4 regions of the Halomonas sp. AOP7-E1-9 genome follow, and region 1 is predicted to be linked to each of the others. Evidence: predicted binding sites of a transcription regulator. Region 1 holds the regulator's gene; each other region holds the start of a gene.
The links. The regulator LexA, encoded in region 1, represses DNA repair genes until DNA is damaged. The targets are predictions, from matches to a motif close to TACTGTNTANNTANACAGTA.
Positions count from the first base shown of each region.

Region 2: the regulator LexA is predicted to act here: its motif matches at 1,398-1,417, upstream of ACT3R4_RS11265 (LexA family protein).
Region 3: the regulator LexA is predicted to act here: its motif matches at 4,384-4,403, upstream of recN (DNA repair protein RecN).
Region 4: the regulator LexA is predicted to act here: its motif matches at 2,880-2,899, upstream of ACT3R4_RS06255 (LexA family protein).

Region 1 is NZ_JBQSVC010000020.1:23,395-29,125, reverse strand. It holds gene ppsR (posphoenolpyruvate synthetase regulatory kinase/phosphorylase PpsR) at 1-173, shown strand, start outside; gene ACT3R4_RS11960 (hypoxanthine-guanine phosphoribosyltransferase) at 202-780, opposite strand; gene nagZ (beta-N-acetylhexosaminidase) at 824-1,849, opposite strand; gene ACT3R4_RS11950 (L,D-transpeptidase) at 1,927-2,454, opposite strand; gene ACT3R4_RS11945 (TetR/AcrR family transcriptional regulator) at 2,432-3,109, opposite strand; gene lexA (transcriptional repressor LexA) at 3,375-4,052, shown strand; gene purU (formyltetrahydrofolate deformylase) at 4,160-5,014, opposite strand; gene ACT3R4_RS11930 (ribonuclease J) at 5,335-5,731, shown strand, end outside.
Region 2 is NZ_JBQSVC010000018.1:18,362-24,092, forward strand. It holds gene ACT3R4_RS11260 (Y-family DNA polymerase) at 1-934, opposite strand, end outside; gene ACT3R4_RS11265 (LexA family protein) at 931-1,374, opposite strand; gene ACT3R4_RS11270 (alpha/beta fold hydrolase) at 1,731-2,630, shown strand; gene ACT3R4_RS11275 (patatin-like phospholipase family protein) at 2,671-3,693, shown strand; gene ACT3R4_RS11280 (Smr/MutS family protein) at 3,751-4,317, opposite strand; gene prmB (50S ribosomal protein L3 N(5)-glutamine methyltransferase) at 4,512-5,471, shown strand; gene aroC (chorismate synthase) at 5,485-5,731, shown strand, end outside.
Region 3 is NZ_JBQSVC010000008.1:28,347-34,077, forward strand. It holds gene ACT3R4_RS06655 (DMT family transporter) at 1-175, opposite strand, end outside; gene dnaJ (molecular chaperone DnaJ) at 274-1,425, opposite strand; gene dnaK (molecular chaperone DnaK) at 1,537-3,468, opposite strand; gene grpE (nucleotide exchange factor GrpE) at 3,598-4,227, opposite strand; gene recN (DNA repair protein RecN) at 4,451-5,731, shown strand, end outside.
Region 4 is NZ_JBQSVC010000007.1:65,864-71,594, forward strand. It holds gene ccmE (cytochrome c maturation protein CcmE) at 1-415, opposite strand, end outside; gene ccmD (heme exporter protein CcmD) at 405-614, opposite strand; gene ACT3R4_RS06240 (heme ABC transporter permease) at 614-1,360, opposite strand; gene ccmB (heme exporter protein CcmB) at 1,375-2,103, opposite strand; gene ccmA (cytochrome c biogenesis heme-transporting ATPase CcmA) at 2,107-2,727, opposite strand; gene ACT3R4_RS06255 (LexA family protein) at 2,996-3,433, shown strand; gene ACT3R4_RS06260 (IMPACT family protein) at 3,434-4,096, shown strand; gene ACT3R4_RS06265 (sodium ion-translocating decarboxylase subunit beta) at 4,140-5,462, opposite strand; gene oadA (sodium-extruding oxaloacetate decarboxylase subunit alpha) at 5,474-5,731, opposite strand, start outside.

The DNA of each region.
Region 1 (5,731 bases):
CGAACAGCCGCTATAGCTCAATGGATCAGTGTCTGCAGGAAGTCGAACAGGCTGAAGCGCTTTACCGGATTATGCATATTCCGTTTATTGATGCGACGCGCTTTTCAGTAGAAGAAATTTCGACACGGATGATTGCCGAGACAGGCTTAGCGAGGCGCTTCTCCCCCCGCTAAACCAGCACTAAATGTACAACGCTAAAAATTACATGCCTTTGGGGGCGAAGATACCTGGGGCGTTACGCCAGTAGCCTTTGTAGTCCATACCAAAACCGAACACATAGCGGTCCGCGACCTCCAGGCTGCAGTAATCAGCTTTCAAGCCCGGCACCGCTTTGCGGTTATGTTGCTTATCCACCAGAACGGCAGTCGTAACGCTGGCTGCCTGAGCTTCTTTACAGTAAGCAAGAATTGCGGCGAGCGTCGACCCTTCATCCAAAATGTCATCCACAATGACGACGTGGCGCCCGGCCATGGGAATTTCAGGGGATACGCGCCAGAAAAGCTCGCCACCGCGCAGCTCGTTGCGATAACGCGTGGCATGCAAATAGTCCACTTCCAGCGGAAACCCCAATCGGGTCAGCAGATGCCCGGTCGTAATCAAGCCACCGTTCATCACACAATAAAAAACCGGCAGTTTGTCCCCCAGGTCTTCAGTAATGGCCTCCGCCATGCGATCCAGCGCCCGCTCGACTTCTTCCTGAGAGATCAGGCAGTCTGCTGTTTCCATTAGCTGGCGCATTGAGTCCAATGACTCAAGCGCTTCTTTATCCAATTTGGACATGGGGTAACTCCCAAAAAATGTAGCAATATTGCGAAAAGAAAAATCAGGTGGGGTTAGGGAAGTCCGCCAGCGCTTCTAGCCTGGCATGCGTACGTCGCCAACGCCCCAGCGCGGTCAGCGCATCCAAATCAGGTCGTGCACGGCCATAGCGGAGTTTCGCAGGGCGCTTATTGGCGATGCCTTGGCTGGCTTCAACAACCTCAAGCGCAGCGGCACGGTCGTTACACACCAGCAACATATCGCAGCCAGCGGCGAGCGCAGCAGCGGCACGCTCGCGTGGCGAGCCCGCTTCGTGAGCACCTGCCATACTTAAATCATCTGAAAAAATACAGCCTTTAAAGCCCAGCGATTCACGCAGCATACCCAACCAACTGGGCGAAAAGCCCGCCGGGCGTGTATCAAACGCTCGATAAATGACATGCGCGGGCATGATGCCATCCAACTGGGGGGCTAGCTGTTCAAAGGGGACAAGGTCACGCTGTTTAATTGCCTCCATTGAACGCTCATCAATGGGCAGTGCGACATGGGAATCCGCGGCTACGCCGCCGTGACCAGGGAAGTGTTTACCCACAGCGGTCATGCCCGCCTGATGCAAGCCCTCAACAAAAGCGGCGCCTAATTGAGCAACGTGCTCAGGGTCACCACTGAAACTACGGTCGCCGATGACGCTAGAAATTCCGCTATCCACATCAAGCACGGGTGCAAAGCTTAAATCCAGCCCACAGGCGGCCATTTCCATGCCAAGCAACCAACCTGCGTCTATGGCGAGAGAGCGGCCTTCTTCAGGGTCTTGAGCATAACGCTCGCCAATCCGGGCCATGGCCGGTAAGCGGGTAAGCCCTTTTTTGATACGCTGTACACGGCCACCCTCTTGGTCAACCGCCAATAAAAGATCGCCCCGTATACGCCTTATATCGCTACACAGCTTGCGCACCTGGTAGGCGTCTTCCACATTACGGGCAAACAAAATCACGCCACCGACAGCAGGTTCAAGCAGCAAGCGCTTTTCAGCATTGGATAATTCAGGCCCTTCCAGGTCGAGCATGACCGGGCCAATAGGTTGAGTCATTAGCAGGGATCCAACAAAAGGGCCGATGATTTTAGACGATCAACGCACAGAGTCAAAAAAGCCTCTGCGTAAGGCCATTACAGATGGCTGCCATGTAGCCAAACAGGCGTTCCAGGCACGGCGCGCTCAAAGATATAAAGCAGGTCCTCGTTGCGCATACGAACACAGCCATGTGAAGCAGGTTTGCCCATCGGTTGATCGGGCGGCGTTCCGTGTACATAAATATAGCGGCGCTGAGAGTCAACCGTGCCTGCACGGTTAAATCCTCGCTCTAACCCACACAGCCATAAAATACGCGTCAAAATCCAGTCACGTGTCGGATGAGCGTCGGCCAAGTCACTTGAGAAAATTTCACCGGTAAAACGCCTGCCTCTAAATACCGCATTGACCGGCTGTTCATGGCCAATTGCCGCGCGAACATAGTGCCAGCCATGCGGCGTTTGGCCACTTCCTTCTTGCTGGCCAACGCCAGCGCGTCCAGTAGAGATAGCGCACTCAAAGTCTGGTGTTTGACCCTGCCACCAGCGCAGGATTTGTGCGCCGGTATCAATTTCGATCCAGCCGTCTTTTTTAGGTGGCAACTCAGCTAACAGGGGCGTTCGCATGCTGCGCTCCTTCAACCTCTTGCGGCAGTGGAGCATTCATGGCGGCAACGACCACAGGGCGCAAGCGTCGCACTAAATCACGCACAGTCACCTGCTCCTGATAATCCTTGGAGGCGATATCACGTAGCGCATCCAGCCCCGACAAGGTGAAAATGACCGTACCCAACATAAAGTGCAGCCGCCAAAAACGCTCGGCATCGGGTAAATCAGGGGTCGCCTTACGCACAAGCCCGGTAAAGCGGGTAAACACATCCCCATATTGCTCTTGAATATGGCGCCGTAAATGCCCCTGCGCTTGGCTATAGGCTAATCCCAATAAGCGCATGAAGACTTTCAAACTATCCCGTTCAGCAGGCACTGCCAGCACCGTGGTGGCCATTGTTTCAAGTAGCTCTTCCAGGGGGATGGCGCGATCGGCATAGTGGGCTTCAAGCTCATCGAGCGCACCATGAAAACGCTGAGTAAACGGGTCTAGATAGCGTGAGAATACGGCTTGGATAAGGGCTTTCTTGGAACCAAAATGATAATTAACAGCCGCCAGGTTTACCCGTGCTTTACTGGTAATGTTACGCAGTGACGTTTCAGCAAAGCCACGCTCTGCAAACAGCACCTCAGCGGTATCCAGAATGCGTGACACCGTGTCAGATTGTGCCATTATGGCCTCCGGAGAAACGAGTGTTTAAAACATGCCAGAATAGTAAGTCATATCTTAATCAGGCTCAATCACCCTTATTCACCGTTTTTTTTATTTGGCTACCCTGCGCATTAGCGTTAATTCAAACGTCTTACCGCTCACAAACAGTGTTTTAACAAGCTGCTTTTTTAACCATGTACTGGATAGAGCAACATACTGTATACTTAAACACATACTGATCAAGCAGACAGATACCGACTGTCTTTTATTGTTTATGGAGTTTGGTATGTCGCGGCCACTCACAGCACGTCAGCAACATGTTTTTGATTTTATAGTAAAAACTATGGGTGAATTCGGCTACCCTCCCACCCGCGCCGAAATTGCCAAGGCCTTGGGCTTTAAATCCCCCAATGCCGCTGAAGAGCATTTACGTGCTCTTGAGCGTAAAGGCGTTATCCGGATTATTCGCAATACGTCGCGGGGGATTCGCCTCCCCAACCAGGAAGCTCAGGACGTTAGCGAATTACCCGCCACCGTTGCAGCCAACAGCAATGAGCTTCCGCCAATGGGCTTGCCGGTTATTGGTGAAGTGGCCGCTGGCAACCCGATCCTTGCAGCGGAGCATATTGACCGTTACTGCCCGCTACCCGCGGAATATTTCACCCCTAAAGCCGACTACCTCCTGAGGGTACGCGGTTTATCCATGAAGGATGTGGGCATCCTGGAAGGCGATTTACTGGCGGTGCACCGCACTGATCGTGTACGTGATGGGCAAATCGTCGTTGCGCGGCTGGAAGATGAAGTCACCGTAAAACGCTTTCAACGCCAAGGGCATCAGGTCATGCTGATTGCGGAAAACGCTGATTTTGCACCGATTGAAATCGACCTGCGAACCCAATCCCTGGATATTGAAGGCGTAGGTGTAGGCGTCATCCGTGGCGGTAATGGCCAAGCGTTAGGCTAATAAGCCGTTTGCGTAAAATCGGTTTTTAAAAGCATCAAGGGGGTGGCCATTTTCATGGCCACCCCCTTGTTTTGTTACTGGTTCAGCTTAAACAGTTTTTAAAACGCTTAGCTAAAGACAACGGTCTTATTGCCGTGGATCAAAACGCGGTCCTCCAGATGCCAGCGCAGGCCTCGCGCCAATACGGCTTTTTCTACATCGCGCCCAAAGCGAACCAGGTCAGTTGGCGTATGGCAATGGCTCACACGATGAATGTCCTGCTCAATAATCGGCCCGGCATCCAACTCCTCCGTCACGTAGTGGCACGTCGCGCCAATTAGTTTTACGCCGCGTTCATAAGCCTGATGGTAAGGCTTGGCACCGGCAAATGAAGGCAAGAAGCTGTGGTGAATATTAATCACCTGCCCAGCGTAACGCTCACACAACGACGGGGGCAGAATCTGCATATAGCGCGCCAATACAATACAGTCCGCTCGCGCGTTATCAATAAGCTCCTGCACCTGAGTAAACGACTCTTCCTTATTATTCGGGTCCACCGGCACATGGTGATAAGGAATACCGTACCACTCAGCGATTGAGCGCATATCTTCGTGATTAGAAATCACACCGGCGATATCACAATCCAGCTCACCTGCCTGCCAACGGTAAAGTAAATCCACCAGGCAGTGAGACTCACGGGAGACCATGAGGATGACGCGCCGACGCTTTTGAGTATCCATTAGCGCCCACTGCATGGAAAACTCTTGAGCAATTGGCTCAAAGGCGCTGCGTAATGTGTCAACGGACATGCCAAGCGAATCGGCCAATATCTCATAACGCATAAAAAAGCGGCCCGTTTGCAAGTCAGAATGCTGACTGGCCTCGGTGATAGAGCCGCCTTGTTGAGCAATAAATCCAGACACACGGGCAACAATACCCACCTGATCGGGGCAGGAAACGACTAAACGGTAATAATGAGACATGTGAAGTACTCTTGACGACCTACGAAATACAAATGACAAACCACTATTGGCATCGTCTATTGGCATAGTGCAACGGCGCCGCAAACAGCGGCTAAATAGCGACGCCGTAAATAACGGCTGCCTAGTGTACCGGAACCCTATTAACGAAGCACCGTTATCTAATGTCGGGGGTCATTGTTAGCCGCCCCTGCCTTCCCGTATAGTTAAGGCATTACTTTTTAGGCTTTTCATAACCGATGCATCCACCACGCGTTCAACTTCGTCCTCGCCGCCGCCCACCTCTGCGCCTACTGCCGCTGGGTGGGTGTGGTGAAATCGGCATGAATCTAACGCTGTATGGATACGACGATCACTGGATCGCGGTCGACTGCGGCATGATGATTCGCCAGGATTTGCCTAACTCGCCCCTTCAAGTACCTAACCTGGGCACCGCCGAGGCACTGAACATAACGCCCCAAGCGTTATTTATAACGCATGGACATGAAGATCACATTGGCGCGGTTGCCTGGTTATGGCCCAAGTGGAACTGCCCTATCTATGCCACCCCACTTGCGGCAGGTCTCTTACGTGCAAAATTCGCTGAACACCAGCTAAGTAGCGCCGCGATTAAGATTATCGAGCCGGGCGAAGCAATGGAAACGGCACCCTTTTCGGTGCGCTATTTGCCGGTTACCCATTCGATCCCTGAAAGCTGCGCGCTGGTCATCGTGATGGGCG
Region 2 (5,731 bases), on a different contig from region 1:
GCAGGGGCACCATGGCGTGGGGAGAATACTGGGGTTGGTCTCGGCGGTGGCGGTTGGTGTTTAAAAAAATCATCACGGCTCGCGTTAGGCTGCGCTGCTGACGGAGTTTTTCGGCGCTGCGCTGGGCATGTTGGCGTAACGCGTTATGTACTTCTGTTTTACTGCCGGTTGATTGGCCGAATGAGCGCGACGTCATAATGCGGTGGCGCGGTTGATCCAGCGCATTCATCTGCAGGCAGGGCGTACCGCGCAGCTCCAGCGCCGTGCGGGCCAGCACTACCGAAAAATGTTTGCGCAGTAGCCGAAGGTCAGCCTCACGCAAGTCCCAGGCGGTATTAATATTGCTGATCGCTAACCGCTCAGCAATCCGGCGCCCAACGCCCCATACGCTGCCCACCGGTGTCTGTTTAAGCAGGGCGGTCGTTGCCGCATCTTTTCCCGTTAGCAGGCACACGCCTTGATAGTGAGTCGCCTGCTTGGCCAAGTGGTTGGCAAGCTTCGCCAGCGTATGCGTAGGGGCCAGCCCGACGCATACCGGCAGGCCTAAATGACGCCGAATCCGCCGACGCAGCCATTCGCCCAGGGTTTGGCACTGCTGGTTGCTGAACGCCTCCAGGTAAATAAACATTTCATCAATGGAGTACGGCGACACGGCTGGGCAGGTATCACGCAGTAGCTGGCACAGCCTGGCCGACATATCGCCATACAGCTCATAGTTGGATGACTTGAGGTAAATGTCACCACGCTTACGCAGGCTTTCGAGCTTAAACGATGGCATGCCCATGGGGATGTCCATGGCTTTCATCTCGGCAGAGCGGGCGATGATACAGCCGTCGTTGTTCGACATAACGCCAACCGGTTTGCCTTCCAGCGCAGGATCAAACACACGCTCACAACTGACGTAAAAGTTGTTGGCATCGACCAGGCCAATCATCGGACATACTCATGAATGACGGCACGCACTACTCCCCATAGCTGGCACTCGGTGCCTTCCAAAGGAAGCGGCGGGTAGTGAGGATGCGCGGAGCAGAGATGCGGCGTATTTTGGTAGAGGGCGTAGCGCTTAATCAGCACTTCCCCTTCAAACATGGCAACCAGAATGTGCCCTAGCCGAGGCTTAATGCTGCGGTCAACGACCAGCAGGTCGCCATCAAAAATCCCCCAGCCTTCCATGCTGTCACCAGCGGCGGAAAGGTAGAACGTCTGGGTAGGGTTTTTAATTAGCCGCGTGTTGAGATCGAGCGTACGCGGTTCGTAATCCTGCGCTGGTGATGGAAAGCCGCTAAAGCCCGCACGGCCTTGTAACGATGAAAAAGGCAGCGGCTGAGAAGTTAACGGCAAGGTGGGCACGAGCGTCGATGGAGGCAACGACATCGTCGGCATCCTCACTGAATGTAATGTGTATGTATATACAGTATTTATTCGTGAGGTTTAAATTGCAAGCGTTGAGCGGCGGTTAGGCAAGCCTAGCGCGCTAGCCACAACCCCACGACGATGGCACTAACAACAGCAATAAAAAAAACAAGGTTACGGGCGCGTGTATCGCGGCGTGGTTTCATGGCAGCACCATTAGCAAGGGTTGGGTAAAAGCGACGGAAGAATTGCGCCTGGCATGGTAACGTTTGTTACTGATACCGTCATCCAGACATTGCCTGAACGCTGAATTCAGGAACATTAAAGGCGTCGCGTTATTTGCCAACGAGATGGCCGCTTCATCAGGAAAACAACGTATGTGTGAACCAACCCTCCAACCCGCGTCTCGACACTTCGCGCAACCGCTGGTGCTTGCGCAAGGGCGCTTGGCCGCACTGGGCTGGGGCCGCGTGGATGCACCTGTCTGGCTGGCGCTACACGGCTGGCTGGATAACGCGGCAAGCTTTAGCCGCTTGGCACCGCTTTTGGCAGATGCGCTGGATATCCGCGTGGTAGCCATTGATTTTCGCGGCCATGGGCACTCCCAGCATGCCGCTTTCGGAAGCGACTATGCGTTGTGGGATTACTGCCACGATGTGCTTGATGCGCTGGACGCGCTGGGTATTGAACAGGCATCTTTACTGGCCCACTCCATGGGCGCGGCGGTTGCCTGCCTATTGGCCGCTGCTATGCCGGAGCGTATTGCCCGGTTAACCTTGATTGACGGGCTGGGGGCATTGAATACGCCTGCGGAAGAAACCGCCAGCCAATTGCGCAAAGGGCTTATTGCCCATCGTCGCCCGCTTTCCCGCCCACCACGCTATGCTGATATCGAAAGTGCGGTTGCCGCGCGGGTAGCCGGTGGCGTCACCACGCTGGATAGCGTAACGGCGATGCCGTTGGTTGAGCGTAATACGCAAGCAACTGCCGATGGCTATCTACAAATGCGTACGGATAGTCGACTGCTAAAACCCTCTCTGGTGCGCTTTACCCCTGAGCAGGTGCTGGCTCTGTTAGCGTGTATTCAGGCGCCAGTACTACTGATTGAAGGCGAGCAGGGTATTTTAGGAAAGCGTGCCTGGGCCGAGCAGGCGCGCTTGGCGGTTAATGATCTGACCCGCCATGTGTTGCCTGGCGGGCATCATCTACATTTAGAATCTAAAGCGGTTGCCGCTGTGGCGGAACTCGCCACCGCCCACTGGGAGGCAGCCGTGTAAAACGGTTATACGGTCGGCTCAAGAGCAATAGGAATAGCCAATGAATCAACTGACGCACGCGGGTAGCGGGAAAAAAGTGGCTTTGGTGTTGGGCAGTGGCGGGGCGCGCGGTTATGCCCATATCGGTGTCATTGAAGCCCTGGAAGCACGAGGCTTTGAGATTATTTCAGTGGCGGGATGCTCCATGGGCGCGCTGATTGGTGGCATCTACGCTTCTGGCAAACTGCCCGAGTATCGCGAGTGGGTCTGTAATCTCGATTATCTGGACGTACTAAAGCTGGTGGATGTGACCTGGAGCCCGATGGGAGCCATGCGTGCCAATAAGGTGATGAGTAAGTTGGAAGCGTTGGTAGGCGATGTGCTCATTGAGGATTTGCCTATTCCGGTGACAACGGTGGCGACTGACCTGGTTCGCCAGCGCGAAGTGTGGTTTCAAAATGGCCCGTTACTGCGCGCCATTCGTGCCTCTATCGCCATTCCAGGCGTCATTACGCCGGTCAGTGTTGGTGACCAGGTGTTGGTCGATGGCGGGCTGCTTAATCCGCTGCCTATCATGCCGGTTATTTCTGCCCACGAAGCAGACCTGGTAATTGCGATTAACGTAACGGCACATAGCCCGCAGCCGGTATCGTTGGAAGAACTCCTGCCCCGTGAGCACGAGGAAAATGACAGCAGAACGGCGCAAGAGCGCGACCGTGATGAAAAAATTGGCGGCTGGATGAGTGACGTGCGCCAAGCCACCCTGCGTTTATGGGAGGGACTTGGCAGTAGCGAAGAGGACAGCAGCGTGGAAGCTGGCGCTGAAGAGAGCGTTGAGACGCGAGGCAAGCGCGAGTGGAGCAAGCTCGATATGATTTTAGAGTCGTTTGATATTACCCAAGCGGCCCTGGCAAAATACAAAATTGCCGGTTATCCGCCCGATATATTGATCGAGATTCCCAAGACGGTATGCAGCACGTATGAGTTTCATCGCGCCAAAGACTTGATCCGCCTGGGGCGGCACTTGGCCGATGAGGCGCTGGAGCGGCGCATGCCCAGCATTGCCTCGGATGCAACAGAGTGAGGCAGAGAGCCGCTGGAAAAGCGCAAGTAGAGCAGTGAAGAGAGCGGTTGAGCGGCGTTACGCCCCGCGCTTACGCAGCAATATATAGACTGCTCCGGTGCCGCCATCAATATCAATGGCCGAGCAAAAGGCCAGCACCCCCGGCCATTCGCGTAACCAGGTATTGGTGTGACTCTTAAGCACCGGAAAATCTGAAGTGGTGCCCCACGCCTTGCCGTGAACCACCAGCACGCAGCGCAGCCCTTGGCTTGATGCATCGCGCAAGAAGCTTTCAAGCTCCGCGCGGGCTTCTTCAAGCGTGTAGCCGTGCAGGTCAAGCCCCGCCTGCCACTCGGTTTGGCCACGCTTTAACTGGCTGAAGGTACGCCAGGGTAAATCGGGCACGCTAAACTCAAGGTACTCAGACGGGCGCACGGCCTCGACCCGGCCATCTGATGTGCGGCCGCTGGCTTGCACTGTACTGTTTTGAACCGCCGCATTACGCCGCGCCTGTTGGGCTTCATCATTGCGCTTGGGCTTGCCGGGGTCGGCTTGATTATGTGCAATACGGCGTACGCCCGCTGCTTGCAGCGCCTGGCGAAAAGCGCTGATATCGTCATCGTTGGGCAGGTGGCGTCGCGTCATATCAAGCTCAAAGTGTGAAAAGGAAGAAAGAGTAAAACAAGAAAGCATATAAAGTGCCGACAGTATAGCGAGCTGAGCGGCGCTGTGAACCGGGCGGCGTCAAAGGTACAATCTTTACAGGTACAATCTTTTCTTTATCAATGAGTGTAGCCGCATGTGGCTGCATGGATGGTTTTCGTTTATCAGGAGTCGCTGTGACCACGCACCTCAATGCTGAGACCTCTCACTCAACCCTTTCGTTGCCGGATACGGCGTTGGTGAGCGATCTTTTTACACTACGCGACTATCTGCGCTGGGTATCCAGCGAGTTCTATCTGGCCGGACTGCACTATGGCCACGGCACCGAGTCTGCCTGGGATGAAGCCGTTGCGCTCTGCCTGGGGGCACTTCATCTGCCCTGGAACGTCGACCCCGCCGTTTTGGAAGCACGGCTTTTGCCTGTTGAGCGCCAGCGTATTATCGCCCTGACCCGGAAGCGGGTAGCCAGCCGCCAGCCATTGCCGTACCTGCTGGGCGAGGCCTTTTTTGCAGGCCACCCCTTCAATGTTGATGAGCGAGTGCTGATTCCGCGTTCGCCGATTGCCGAGCTGATCGAAGACGGTTTTTCGGCCTGGTTCCCGGAAGAGCCGCCGGAGAGCGTGCTGGATTTATGCACCGGCTCTGGTTGTATCGGCATTGCAACCGGCCTTTATCTGCCTACCTGCGAAGTGACGCTTGCCGATATTAGCCAGGATGCACTGGCCGTCGCCCGAGAAAACATTACCCGCCATGACGTGGGTGACCGGATACGGGCGGTCGCCTCGGATGTGTTTGACGGGCTGGAAGGCCAGCGCTTTGACCTGATTGTTTCCAACCCGCCCTACGTCGATGCGCGTGATTTGGCTACCATGCCCGCCGAGTTCCGCCATGAGCCCGCACTGGCACTGGGTGCCGGTAAAGATGGCTTGGATATTGTGCGGCGTATTTTGCGCGAGGCGCGCAGCCATTTGAGCGATACAGGTTGGCTGATTGTCGAAGTGGGCAATTCTGACCGCCATGTGGAGGCTGCGTTTCCCGACGTACCTTTCCTGTGGCTTGACTTCGAGCGCGGCGGCCAAGGCGTATTTGCTTTGAGCGCCGATGAACTCGACGCCCATGCGGCGTCTTTTGCGTAAGGAATGAGCGCCCATGTCTGGCAATAGTTTTGGCAAGCTGTTTACCGTTACCACCTTTGGAGAGAGCCATGGCATTGCGCTGGGCGCCATTGTCGATGGTTGCCCGCCGGGGCTTGCGCTGTGTGAAGAGGATTTACAGCGCGACCTGGACCGTCGTCGCCCAGGTAGCTCTCGCCACACCACGCAGCGCAAAGAGCCTGATCAGGTGAGGATTTTATCGGGCGTGTTTGAGGGAAAAACCACCGGCACCTCGATTGGCC
Region 3 (5,731 bases), on a different contig from region 1:
TCATCAGAAAAACCATAATCGGCAACAGCGCAAACAACGAGCGGAAAAACACCGACTGCCCCACCGGCACTTCATCACTCACCGCTTTAATACATACCAGCATGCCGGTAAACAGCAGACCGGAAAGGATTCTGAGCCAAATGCCCAACGTGGGCTTGTCCTGCAAGCTATCCATTACGCTTTATGTTCCTTAAACGTCAAAAACCCCCGGCCTGGGCCGAGGGTCTGCGGAACCTAACATTGTACAATTACGTTAGGGCAGTCACACCAAAATCAGGGCTTCATCTCTTCAAAGAACTTCTTCACGCTGTCGAAGAAGCCAGTTTTCTTGGGTGAGTGGCTATTGCTGCCTTCCAGACTTTCCTGGAATTTACGCAGCAAATCGCGCTGCTCTTCACCCAGGTTGACCGGGGTTTCGATAACGACTTTACAGAGCAGGTCGCCCGGCGCACCACCGCGTACTGGTTTGACACCTTTGCCGCGCAGACGGAAGAGTTTGCCGGTTTGCGTCTCCGGCGGAATCTTCAGCTTCACACGGCCATCCAGCGTGGGTACTTCAAGCTCGCCACCCAGCGCTGCATCGACGAAGTTGATCGGTACGTCGCAGTGCAGGTTTTTACCATCGCGCTGGAAGATATGGTGCGCTTTGATAGAAACCTGAACGTAAAGATCGCCCGCTGGGCCACCATTAACGCCGCTTTCGCCTTCGCCGTTCAGACGAATGCGATCACCGGTATCAACACCCGGCGGAATCTTCACAGAGAGCGTACGCGTTTCACGCACACGGCCTTCGCCGTTACATTTGTGGCACGGCACTTTGATGTGCTGGCCGCTACCGTGACAGGTTGGGCAGGTTTGCTGTACCGCGAAAAAGCCCTGCTGCATACGCACTTGGCCGTGGCCATGACACGTGGGGCAGGTTTCCTTGGAAGAGCCTGGCTCAGCGCCGTCGCCATCACAGCGGTCACACTCAATGTGGCGTGGCACGCGGATGTCGACAGTGGTACCGGCTACCGCACTCTCAAGGTCCAACTCCAGGTTGTAGCGAAGGTCGGAGCCACGTGCGGGCGCGTTAGGACCACGACGGCGGCCGCCGCCCCCGCCACCGAAAATATCACCAAACACATCGCCGAAGATGTCGCTAAAGTCACCCGCGCCACCGCCACCGAAACCGCCGCCGCCAAAGCCACCGCCTTGGCCATCAACACCGGCATGACCAAACTGGTCGTACGCCGCACGTTTTTCGCCATCGCTAAGCACTTCGTAAGCTTCTGACACTTCGCGGAATTTTTCCGAGGCAGTATCATCGTCCGGGTTTCGATCAGGGTGGAATTTTTGCGCCAGGCGGCGGTAGGCCTTTTTGATCTCTTTCTGATCGGCCCCTTTATCGACACCCAGGACTTCGTAATAATCGCGTTTGGACATGGGTCCTACGCCTCCTGGTTAACTATGCTCTTGATTAGGCGTCTTGACCGCGGAAACAGCAACGCGGGAGTCTCCTCCCGCGTTACCTTCTTCCTTGGTAGAAAGAGGATGTTACGACTGCTTTTTATCGTCGTTGACTTCTTCGTACTCGGCGTCAACCACGTCATCTTCCTGCTTGGTGCTAGCATCTTCAGCACCTTCACCCGCCTGCTGAGCAGCTTCCGCCTGTTCGGCGTACATCTTCTGCGCCAGCTGACCAGACGCTTCGGTCAGTGCATCCAGTTTCTTCTGGATGTTGTCCGTGTCGTCAGTCTTGACGGCTTCTTCCAGCTCGCTGATGGCGGTTTCGATAGCCTGTTTCTCATCATCCGTCGCTTTGTCGCCCGCTTCTTGCACGGTTTTGCGCGTTGCGTGGATCATGCCATCGGCCTGGTTACGCAGCTGTACCAACGCTTCGAATTTTTTATCTTCGTCAGCGTGGGCTTCAGCGTCGCGTACCATTTGATCGATCTCTTCATCCGTCAGACCGCTGGACGCTTTAATGACAATCGACTGCTCTTTACCGGTCGCCTTGTCTTTGGCAGAAACGTTCAAAATACCGTTGGCATCCAGGTCAAACGCCACTTCGATCTGCGGAACACCGCGCGGTGCAGGCGGAATATCAGACAAGTCGAAACGACCGAGCGACTTGTTCTGAGTCACTTGCTTACGCTCACCTTGAACGACGTGAATGGTCACGGCCGTCTGGTTGTCATCCGCCGTGGAGAAGGTTTGCGTCTTCTTCGTCGGGATGGTGGTGTTCTTGTCGATTAACGGCGTCATCACGCCACCCATCGTTTCGATACCCAGAGTCAGCGGGGTTACGTCCAGCAGCAGTACGTCTTTCACGTCGCCGCCCAGAACGCCACCTTGAATCGCTGCACCTACGGCAACCGCTTCGTCAGGGTTAACGTCTTTACGCGCTTCTTTACCGAAGAAATCAGCGGCTTTCTTCTGCACCATCGGCATACGTGTCTGGCCACCGACCAGGATCACTTCGTCGATTTCAGACGCAGACAGACCCGCATCTTTCAGCGCCATTTTGCAGGGCTCAAGTGAACGCTGAACCAGCTCTTCTACCAGCGATTCCAGCTTGGCACGAGTCACCTTAACGTTAAGGTGTTTCGGGCCAGTGTTGTCAGCCGTGATATAGGGCAGGTTAACGTCGGTCTGCTGGGCGCTTGAAAGTTCAATTTTGGCTTTTTCAGCGGCTTCTTTCAGACGCTGCATGGCCAGGTTGTCACCCGACAGATCAATACCGCTGTCAGACTTGAACTGGTCAACCAGGTAGTTGATCAGCGCCAAGTCGAAATCTTCGCCGCCCAGGAAGGTGTCGCCGTTGGTGGCGAGTACTTCAAACTGGGTTTCGCCTTCAACGTCGGCAATTTCGATGATCGAGATATCGAACGTACCGCCACCCAAGTCATAAACGGCGATGGTTTTGTCACCGCGTGACTTGTCCATACCGTAGGCGAGTGCTGCTGCGGTCGGCTCGTTGATAATACGCTTAACGTCCAGCCCCGCGATGCGGCCTGCATCCTTAGTGGCCTGGCGCTGGCTGTCGTTGAAGTAAGCCGGTACGGTGATAACCGCTTCCGTTACCGCTTCACCGAGGTAATCTTCGGCGGTTTTCTTCATTTTCTTCAGCACTTCCGCACTTACTTGCGGCGGCGCCATTTTTTTACCTTTTACTTCTACCCATGCATCGCCGTTATCAGCTTCAGCGATCTTGTAGGGCACCATCTTGATGTCTTTTTGAACAACGTCGTCTTTAAAGCGACGGCCGATCAGACGCTTGATGGCGTAAAGCGTGTTTTCCGGGTTGGTAACGGCTTGGCGCTTGGCTGCCTGGCCTACCAGGGTTTCGCCGTCATCGGTGTAAGCGATGATCGAAGGCGTGGTACGGCCACCTTCAGCATTTTCGATAACTTTAGCACTGTCGCCATCAAGTACTGCCACACAAGAGTTGGTAGTACCCAGGTCAATACCAATAATGCGTCCCATAGCAAAAACCTCGAATTCAGTTGTATCAATACTTAAAACGTGTGCGGGATTTCCCGCGTGGTTGGCCTTTATCTGGGGGCCGCCAGTGACTTTTCAAGGGTTTTTTTACACTTTGCGTCACTAATCGGCTTAATTTGCCTTCTGGCTGACCACAACCATCGCTGGGCGAACCAAACGCCCATTGAGCAGGTAACCTTTCTGCATCACTTCCATTACGGTATTGGGTTCAAGCTCGGGGTTCGGCACCATCGCCATGGCTTCGTGCACTTGGGGGTCAAAGGGCTCGCCTTGGGGCTCAATGCTTTCAACACCAAATTTATTGAGCACCCCCAGCTGCATATTGAGCGTCATGGAAACGCCCTCGCGGTGCGCCTCAGAGGCGCCGTCCTGCATGGATTCAAGCGCTTTTTCCAGGCTATCCACCACAGGCAGCAGCTCTTTTACAAATTTTTCCAAGGCAAACTTACGTGCCTTGTCCGCTTCCTGCTCGGCACGGCGGCGAACATTCTGAGCTTCAGCGGCAGCGCGCAACGCCTGGTCCTTGGCTTCTGCCAGGTTTTGCTCCAGCTCATTTACCTGAGCGGCTAGTACGTCGGCCTCGGGGTCGGCGAAGCTGCCTTCAAGCGGCGCTTCGTCGTTAATCAGGCCTTCCAGCTCCCCATCAATCAAGCGCTCTTCAGACTCCTGGTCCCTCATATCGGCTTCCCGCTCTTGGCGAGCGAGTTCGTCATCTAATGGAGTTTGCGGTTCTTTTGCCATGCCATGCTCCTCAAAAGGGGTTCGGGCTTTATCTGCCCAACACTGCTCATAAAAAATAATCAATAAATCAGTTTTAAAACAGCCCTAAACACGTATAGAGGCTATATGGGGGCCATAAAAGCCATCTCAAGAGGAGCATTGAAGTCAGTTATCGACTACTGTATAAAACAACATTTATTGGATAAGTATCCAGCTTCTGTGTCGCACCGCCTCAGGAGGCATCATGCTTACTCAGCTAGCGATTCAAGATTACGCGATTGTCGACCGCCTTGAGCTTGACCTAACCCACGGTATGACGGCCATCACGGGGGAAACAGGTGCAGGCAAATCCATTCTTCTAGGCGCGCTGGGCCTGTGCCTTGGTGAGCGTGCCGATGCTGGCAGCGTACGCCACGGCTGCGAGCGCACCGACCTATCAGCGCGTTTCGACATTCAACACCTGCCCGCCGCCGTCGAGTGGCTCACAGCCCGCGAGCTCCCCACCGACGAATGCCTGCTGCGCCGTGTAGTGACCGCCAGTGGGCGTTCAAAAGCGTGGATTAACGGCCAGCCAGCGACCATCACGGACTTAAAATCGCTTGGCGAGCAGCTCATTCAAATTCATGGCCAGCATGCTCATCAAGCGTTAATGCGTGAAGAGGTGCACCTGGCCCTGCTGGATGATTATGCCGGGCTACGGGAGGCTCGCCAGCAACTGGCAGAAACCTTCCACGAATGGCGCAATGCGCGACGACGGCTTAAAAAGCTCAGTGAAGAAGGTAGTGAAGTAGAAGCCAAGCGCCAACTGCTGCGCTACCAGGTTGAAGAGCTGGACCAGCTTGGCCTGGGTGAAGGCGAACTACAGACGCTTGAAGAGGAGCAACTGACCCTTGCGCATGCCGAAGAGACGCTGCGTGAAACCCAGTTGGCTGCCGACTGCTGCGCCAGCGATGAAGGCGGCGCGCTGTCGCTTCTTAATCAAGCTTATGCACACTTAAGCGCCCTGCCGGGCAGCGATAAGGGCACGCTTGCTAATACGCTCGCCATGCTCAGCGATGCGCGCATTCAGGTGGAAGAGGCCGCAAGCGAGTTGCAGCACTTTGCCAGCAGCACCGAGCTCGACCCAGAGCGCCTGATGTGGGTGGAAGAGCGTTTGACTGACATACACCGCATTGCGCGCAAGCATCATGTCGCGCCTGAAGAAATATGCGCCCTGCATAGCGCGCTTCAACGTGAAGTGGCGCAGCTTGAAACCAGCGATGAAGACCTTGAAGCGCTGAGCGGTCAGGTCGCCGAGTACCGTGAGCGCTACCGCAGCGAAGCCAAGAAAATCAGCGATACCCGTCAAAAAGCTGCCCTACGGCTGGGTAAAGAAGTTCAGCAGCAGCTGGCCTTTCTGGCCATGGGGAAGGCACGCTTTGAAGTGGCCGTTGCTTCGCGTGAAACACCCACGCCTGAAGGGCTGGATAGCGTACAGTTTTTGATCAGCGCCAATCCAGGCCAGCCTGCTCGCCCGCTCGCCAAA
Region 4 (5,731 bases), on a different contig from region 1:
CTTCTAACGCTTGCGACACTTCGGGCGGCATGTAGTTTTCATCGTGGCGAGCAAGCACCTTGTCAGCGATAAACCGCCCGTCTGTAGACAGTTTGCCTACCACTACCACGCCCTGCCCTTCGCGAAACAGATCCGGCAGGATGCCGTTATAGGCCACCGCAAGCTCGTCCACGTAGTCGGTTACCAGGAACTCGACGTTCAGGCTTTGCGGGTCACGGACAACCGAGCCCTCCTTTACCATACCGCCTGCACGGATTGTCCGCTCGATGGGCGCGTCACCCTGGGCAATCTGCACCGGACTGTAGAACAGGTTGATATTAGCGCGCAGGGCATAGAGCGTGAGGCCTACCGCCACGGCGGCTAGCGCCAGCGCGCCGAGAATGATCACCAGCTTCTGGCGACGTTTAGGTGTCATCAGCATGTCTCGTTTGATGGGGTGGATGACGGTCACCACGCCGGGCACGGCGTTTTACAGCACTGGCCAGTTGGCGGCGCTCAAAACGAGCATGAATGATGCAGGCAACCATCAAAAGTGCCGTGACGCCCCAGGCCGCCCACACGTAAGGGCCGTGTCCGCCCATGGCCAAGAACGCGCCAAACGATGTAAATGCCATTACCGCGCCTCCCTGATCAAATCCCTGACCCAACGCTTATCAATTTCCCGACGCAGGATTTCATTCCGCGTACGCATCAGTGTAAGAGCGATAAAAAACCAGTAGAAGCCCAGCACCATGATCAGTAACGGCAGCCACATTTCCGTGGGCATGAGGGGCCGCGACGTCAACGTAAAGGTCGCCGACTGGTGGAGCGTAAACCACCAGTCCACCGAGTACTTGATAATCGGAATATTGATGACCCCAACCATGGCCAGTACCGAAGCCGCTTTTGCCCCCCCCTCACGACGGGTAAAAGCGCTGCGCAGGGCGATCACCCCCAGAAACAGGAACAACAGAATCAGCATGGAGGTCAGTCGGGCATCCCACATCCACCAGGTACCCCAGGTGGGCACACCCCACACCGCTCCGGAAAAAAGCGCCACAAACGTCATCACCGCCCCAAACGGCGCCATAACTGTCGCGGCCATATCCGCCACCTTGATCTTCCATACCATGAAGACCAGGCTCGCCGCCGCCATCGAAACAAACACCGACTGGGCAAGAAAGGCGGCGGGCACGTGGACATAAATGATCCTGAAGCTATCGCCCTGCCCCTGATTCACCTCGGTGGGTGCAAAGGCTAACCCCCATACCGTGCCGGTCGCAATGAGTACCAGGGAGACTGCCCAGCACCAGGGCTGCACCTTTGCACTCATTGCATAAAACCATTTGGGCGAGCCCCATTTATGAATAAAGGTCCACATGACGTGTTCTGTCCTCAACCGTTGATACTGATGCGTAGCGAGGCGGCAATCGCCCAGGGAGCCAACAGTAGCGACGCAGCCAGCAGGGCCCCGAGCATGGCCAGGTGCGCCGCAACGCCTTCACCGATGACAGCAGCCTGCACCGCCCCGACCCCAAAAATAAGCACCGGTATATACAGCGGCAGTATAAGCAGCGACAGCAGTACGCCGCCCCGCGCGATACCAACGGTTAGCGCCGCACCAATCGCGCCAAGCAGGCTCAAGCTGGCGCTGCCCAGCAAAAGCGAAAGCGCAAGCACCGCGTAGCTGCCCGGAGGCAGGGCCAGCGTCACACCCAGAAGCGGCGCAACCAGCGCCAGCGGCAGCCCGGTCAACAACCAGTGGGCAAGTACCTTGGCCAGGCTAAGCGCGGCTAGCGGCTGAGGCGCGAGCAGCATCTGCTCAAGGCTGCCGTCGTCATAATCGGTGCGAAACAGGCTATCCAGCGACAAAAGCGCCGCCAGAAGCGCCGCTACCCACAAAAGACCTGGCGCGATCAGCGCAAGTACGGCGCGGTCGGGTGAAATGCCGATTGGGAACAGCGTTATCACCAGCGCGAAGAAGACCAGCGGATTGAACAGTTCGCCGCGGCGTCTGAACATCAGTGTTACATCACGCTTGAGGGTGGCGGTAAAGGCGATCCACAGCCCGCCCGGCACCGGCGTTTCAAGTAGTGTAGTGGTCGCCTTCTGCCCCTGCGTCATTGTTTATCCCAGTTGAATACAGCGAGCGGCGGGCGAAGCATTCAGCGCATGGTGAGTGGTTACCAGAATGCTCCCCCCAGCTTGAGCGTGAGCTGAAAGCTGCGCTTCAAGCGCGGCTACGCCTTGGTGGTCAATGGCGGAAAACGGCTCGTCAAGCACCCAGAGCGGACGGCGCGTCAGCGTTAACCGGGCCAGCGCCACACGGCGCTGCTGACCCGCCGACAGCTGGCCGACCAATACGTCCTCAAAACCGCCAAGCCCTACTTGCTCCAAAGCGCTCAGGCGCTGCGATTCATTACCCCGCTCGCCGCTTAGCGCCTGGTACCAGGCCAGGTTTTCAAGCGGTGAAAGCCCAGCCTTGATGCCTGGCGAATGCCCCAGATACAGCAGGTTGGCCAGATAATGTTCACGCACCTTGCGAAGTGGCGCGCCGTTCCAGAAAAGCTCGCCTTGGTAATCACTCAGTTGACCTGCCAGCAGCTTTAACAGCGTGGTCTTGCCGCTGCCATTGGGGCCTTCAATTCGAACGATGTCACCGCTGCGAATCGTGAGATCGAGCCCTTCAAATAGCCAGCGCCCATCACGCTCGCAGGCTAGTTGTCGTGCTTGCAGGCACAGGCTCAAAGGTATCTCCCAACAGGTTGATAGTTAGCCAAAACTCTACACGGAAAGCCACGTTATCTCCAGCCAATCGCAGCGGCCGTGAGAATGCACCAAGCGTGCCGACGGGACCAGCATCTTGAATAGCAAAAGGCACTGGATAAAAACAGCACTACCACTGTATGCAAAAACAGCTGTATACTAAAACACTGTATGAAAAGACATGCCAACAACCTGCTGGCTTGCCACTACTAAACGCCTAGGGAAAGGGCGCTGCATTGGAGAATTTCCTATGAATATATCGATGTCAGCACCAACTCACGCCGGTTCTACCGTATTGAGCAGCGCGTCCTGCGCACCTAAAGGCATTCAATCGGCACGCGCCTTTAAAACAGCACCACGCAGAACGCGGCACAATACCTACGCCCTCAAAATACGCGGCAACCGAATGCGTGATTGCAACTTGTTTGATGGAGATGTCATTATTATTCGGCGTTTTCAATGCGATACCCACGAAGAAACCGCCGTCGCTCACATCAATCAGCAACCTGTTGCGTTGAAGCAGCTCTCGATCAGTCGCTTTGGCGTACATTTATGGCCTGCCGATACCCAAGCGCCGGATCTCTTTTTGCACAATTGCGATATTCAAGTGTTAGGAATGGTAATGGGTGTGGCGCAGGATAGTGCCAACGACCTTGCTGCCAATTCTTATGGCCTTATGGAGCACTGATTGCGTTATCAAGTTCCTGATTTAGCTGCCTCGCAGTGGCATACCGCCGAGATAGAGGTCGAAAAAAGCCAGTTTCTGGCGTGGCTATGCCATGCGCCAGATGTGGCCGCTTTTAGTGCACTTCTTGAAGCGGCAAGAGCTGCTCACCCCAATGCCAGCCATCACTGTACGGCTTATATTGCTGGGCCGCCTGGGGAGCAAACACTGATTGGTTTTTCCGATGATGGCGAGCCTGGCGGCACGGCCGGTCGGCCAATGTACCAGGTACTTCAAGGCAGCCAAATGGGTGAAATCGGCGGTGTCGTGACGCGCTACTTCGGCGGCACCAAGCTAGGCACCGGCGGGCTGGCACGGGCTTACGCTCAAGCCATCAGCCATGCGTTGGAAACCTTACCGACGCGTGAAGTGATTGAGCGAGACGCCTACACGCTACGCCTTACCTTTGCCAGCGAGGCGATCGCCCGCGCCTGGTGCGACGAAAAGGCCATCCCCATTGAACACGTCAACTACGATGGCGAAGGTGTTCAGCTCACCATTGGCTGGCCCCGCGACCAGACGTTCGACCTTTCCCCCTTGGAAAATCGCCTAAAGTGCACGCTGGACGTTACCCCGGTAAACGCACCCGCCCCCGAAACCAAAAACGGCTTACGGTGTAAACCGTAAGCCGTGCATGGGGCACTTCTGCTTCCCCGTCAATCCTGTCTATTTATCCCAAATATTTAATCATTACCCCGGCAGCCACGGCAGAACCAATTACTCCTGCCACGTTTGGACCCATCGCATGCATCAACAAGAAGTTATGCGGATTGGATTCCAGACCGACCTTATTAGCTACACGCGCCGCCATAGGCACAGCGGATACCCCGGCAGCACCTATCAGCGGATTAATCGGCATACGGCTCATTAGGTTCATCAGCTTGGCCATTAACACGCCGGCGGCGGTACCAATTCCGAAGGCCACGATACCCAGCCCCAGAATCCCGAGGGTTTCCACCGTCAAGAAGCTTTCCGCCATCAGCTTTGAACCAACAGAAAGCCCTAGAACGATCGTCACGATGTTGATCAGCGCGTTCTGGGCGGTATCCGAAAGCCGCTCTACCACGCCGCATTCGCGCATCAAATTACCAAAGCAGAACATCCCCAGAAGCGGTGCTGCGTCGGGTAGAAACAGCGCGACCAGGATCAACAGCATGAGAGGAAAGATCACTTTTTCCAGCCTGGAGACGGGGCGCAGCTGCGTCATTTTTATCTGACGCTCTTTTTCAGTGGTTAACAGCCGCATAATAGGTGGCTGGATTAACGGCACCAGCGCCATGTACGCGTAGGCCGCCACCGCGATAGCACCCAATAGCTCTGGAGCAAGCACGCTGGACACATAGATAGACGTTGGCCCATCGGCGCCGCCGATAATCCCGATCGCTGCCGCCTGGTTCAGCGAGAAGTCCATGATGCCCATGGAGGTCAGCACAACGGCACCAAACAGCGTGGCGAAAATACCAAACTGGGCCGCAGCACCTAGAAACAGCGTACGAGGGTTGGCAAGCAGCGGGCCAAAGTCAGTCATGGCACCCACGCCCATAAAGATCAACAGCGGTGCGATACCCGATGCAATGGCCACTGAATAGAAGTTATACAGCATGCCATTGCTGTAACCGACGCTTGTCGCAATATCCTTAGCGGCACGCAGCTGCTCTGGCGCTACCTCACCATGGGCAACTACTTTGAGCGTTTCACGCCACGCATCAATACCTGCCAAAGGATCCAGCATTACGCCCAGCGCGGCACCAACCTGCTGAAGCACGGCAGGCTTGCCAACCTCAATGGCCTGGTCCAGCGCTGAAATCGCAAGGCCAGCTTCGGGAATATTGGCAAGAATCCCCCCAAAACCAATCGGCACCAACAACAGCGGCTCAAATTTCTTATGGATCGCCAAATAGAGCAGCAGCAGCCCGACCCCGATCATGACCACCTGGCCAAGCTCAAGGTTATAAAGCCCCGAGCCCTCCCATAACGTGACTAGCTTATCCATTCCCGAGGCCCTTAAAGCTCAATCAGTACGTCGCCAACAGCTACGCTGTCGCCTTCACTAACATTGACTTTCGATACCGTGCCGGCACTGCTGGCGCGAATTTCGGTTTCCATTTTCATAGCTTCAAGAATGATGACCACTTCCCCATCCGCTACCTGGTCGCCAGGGCGCACATTCACCTTGAAGATATTGCCAGCAAGCGGTGCTTCTATGGCTTCACCACGGCTGGCCGCCGGGGCGGGGCTCGCCGCAGGCGCAGGCGACTGCTC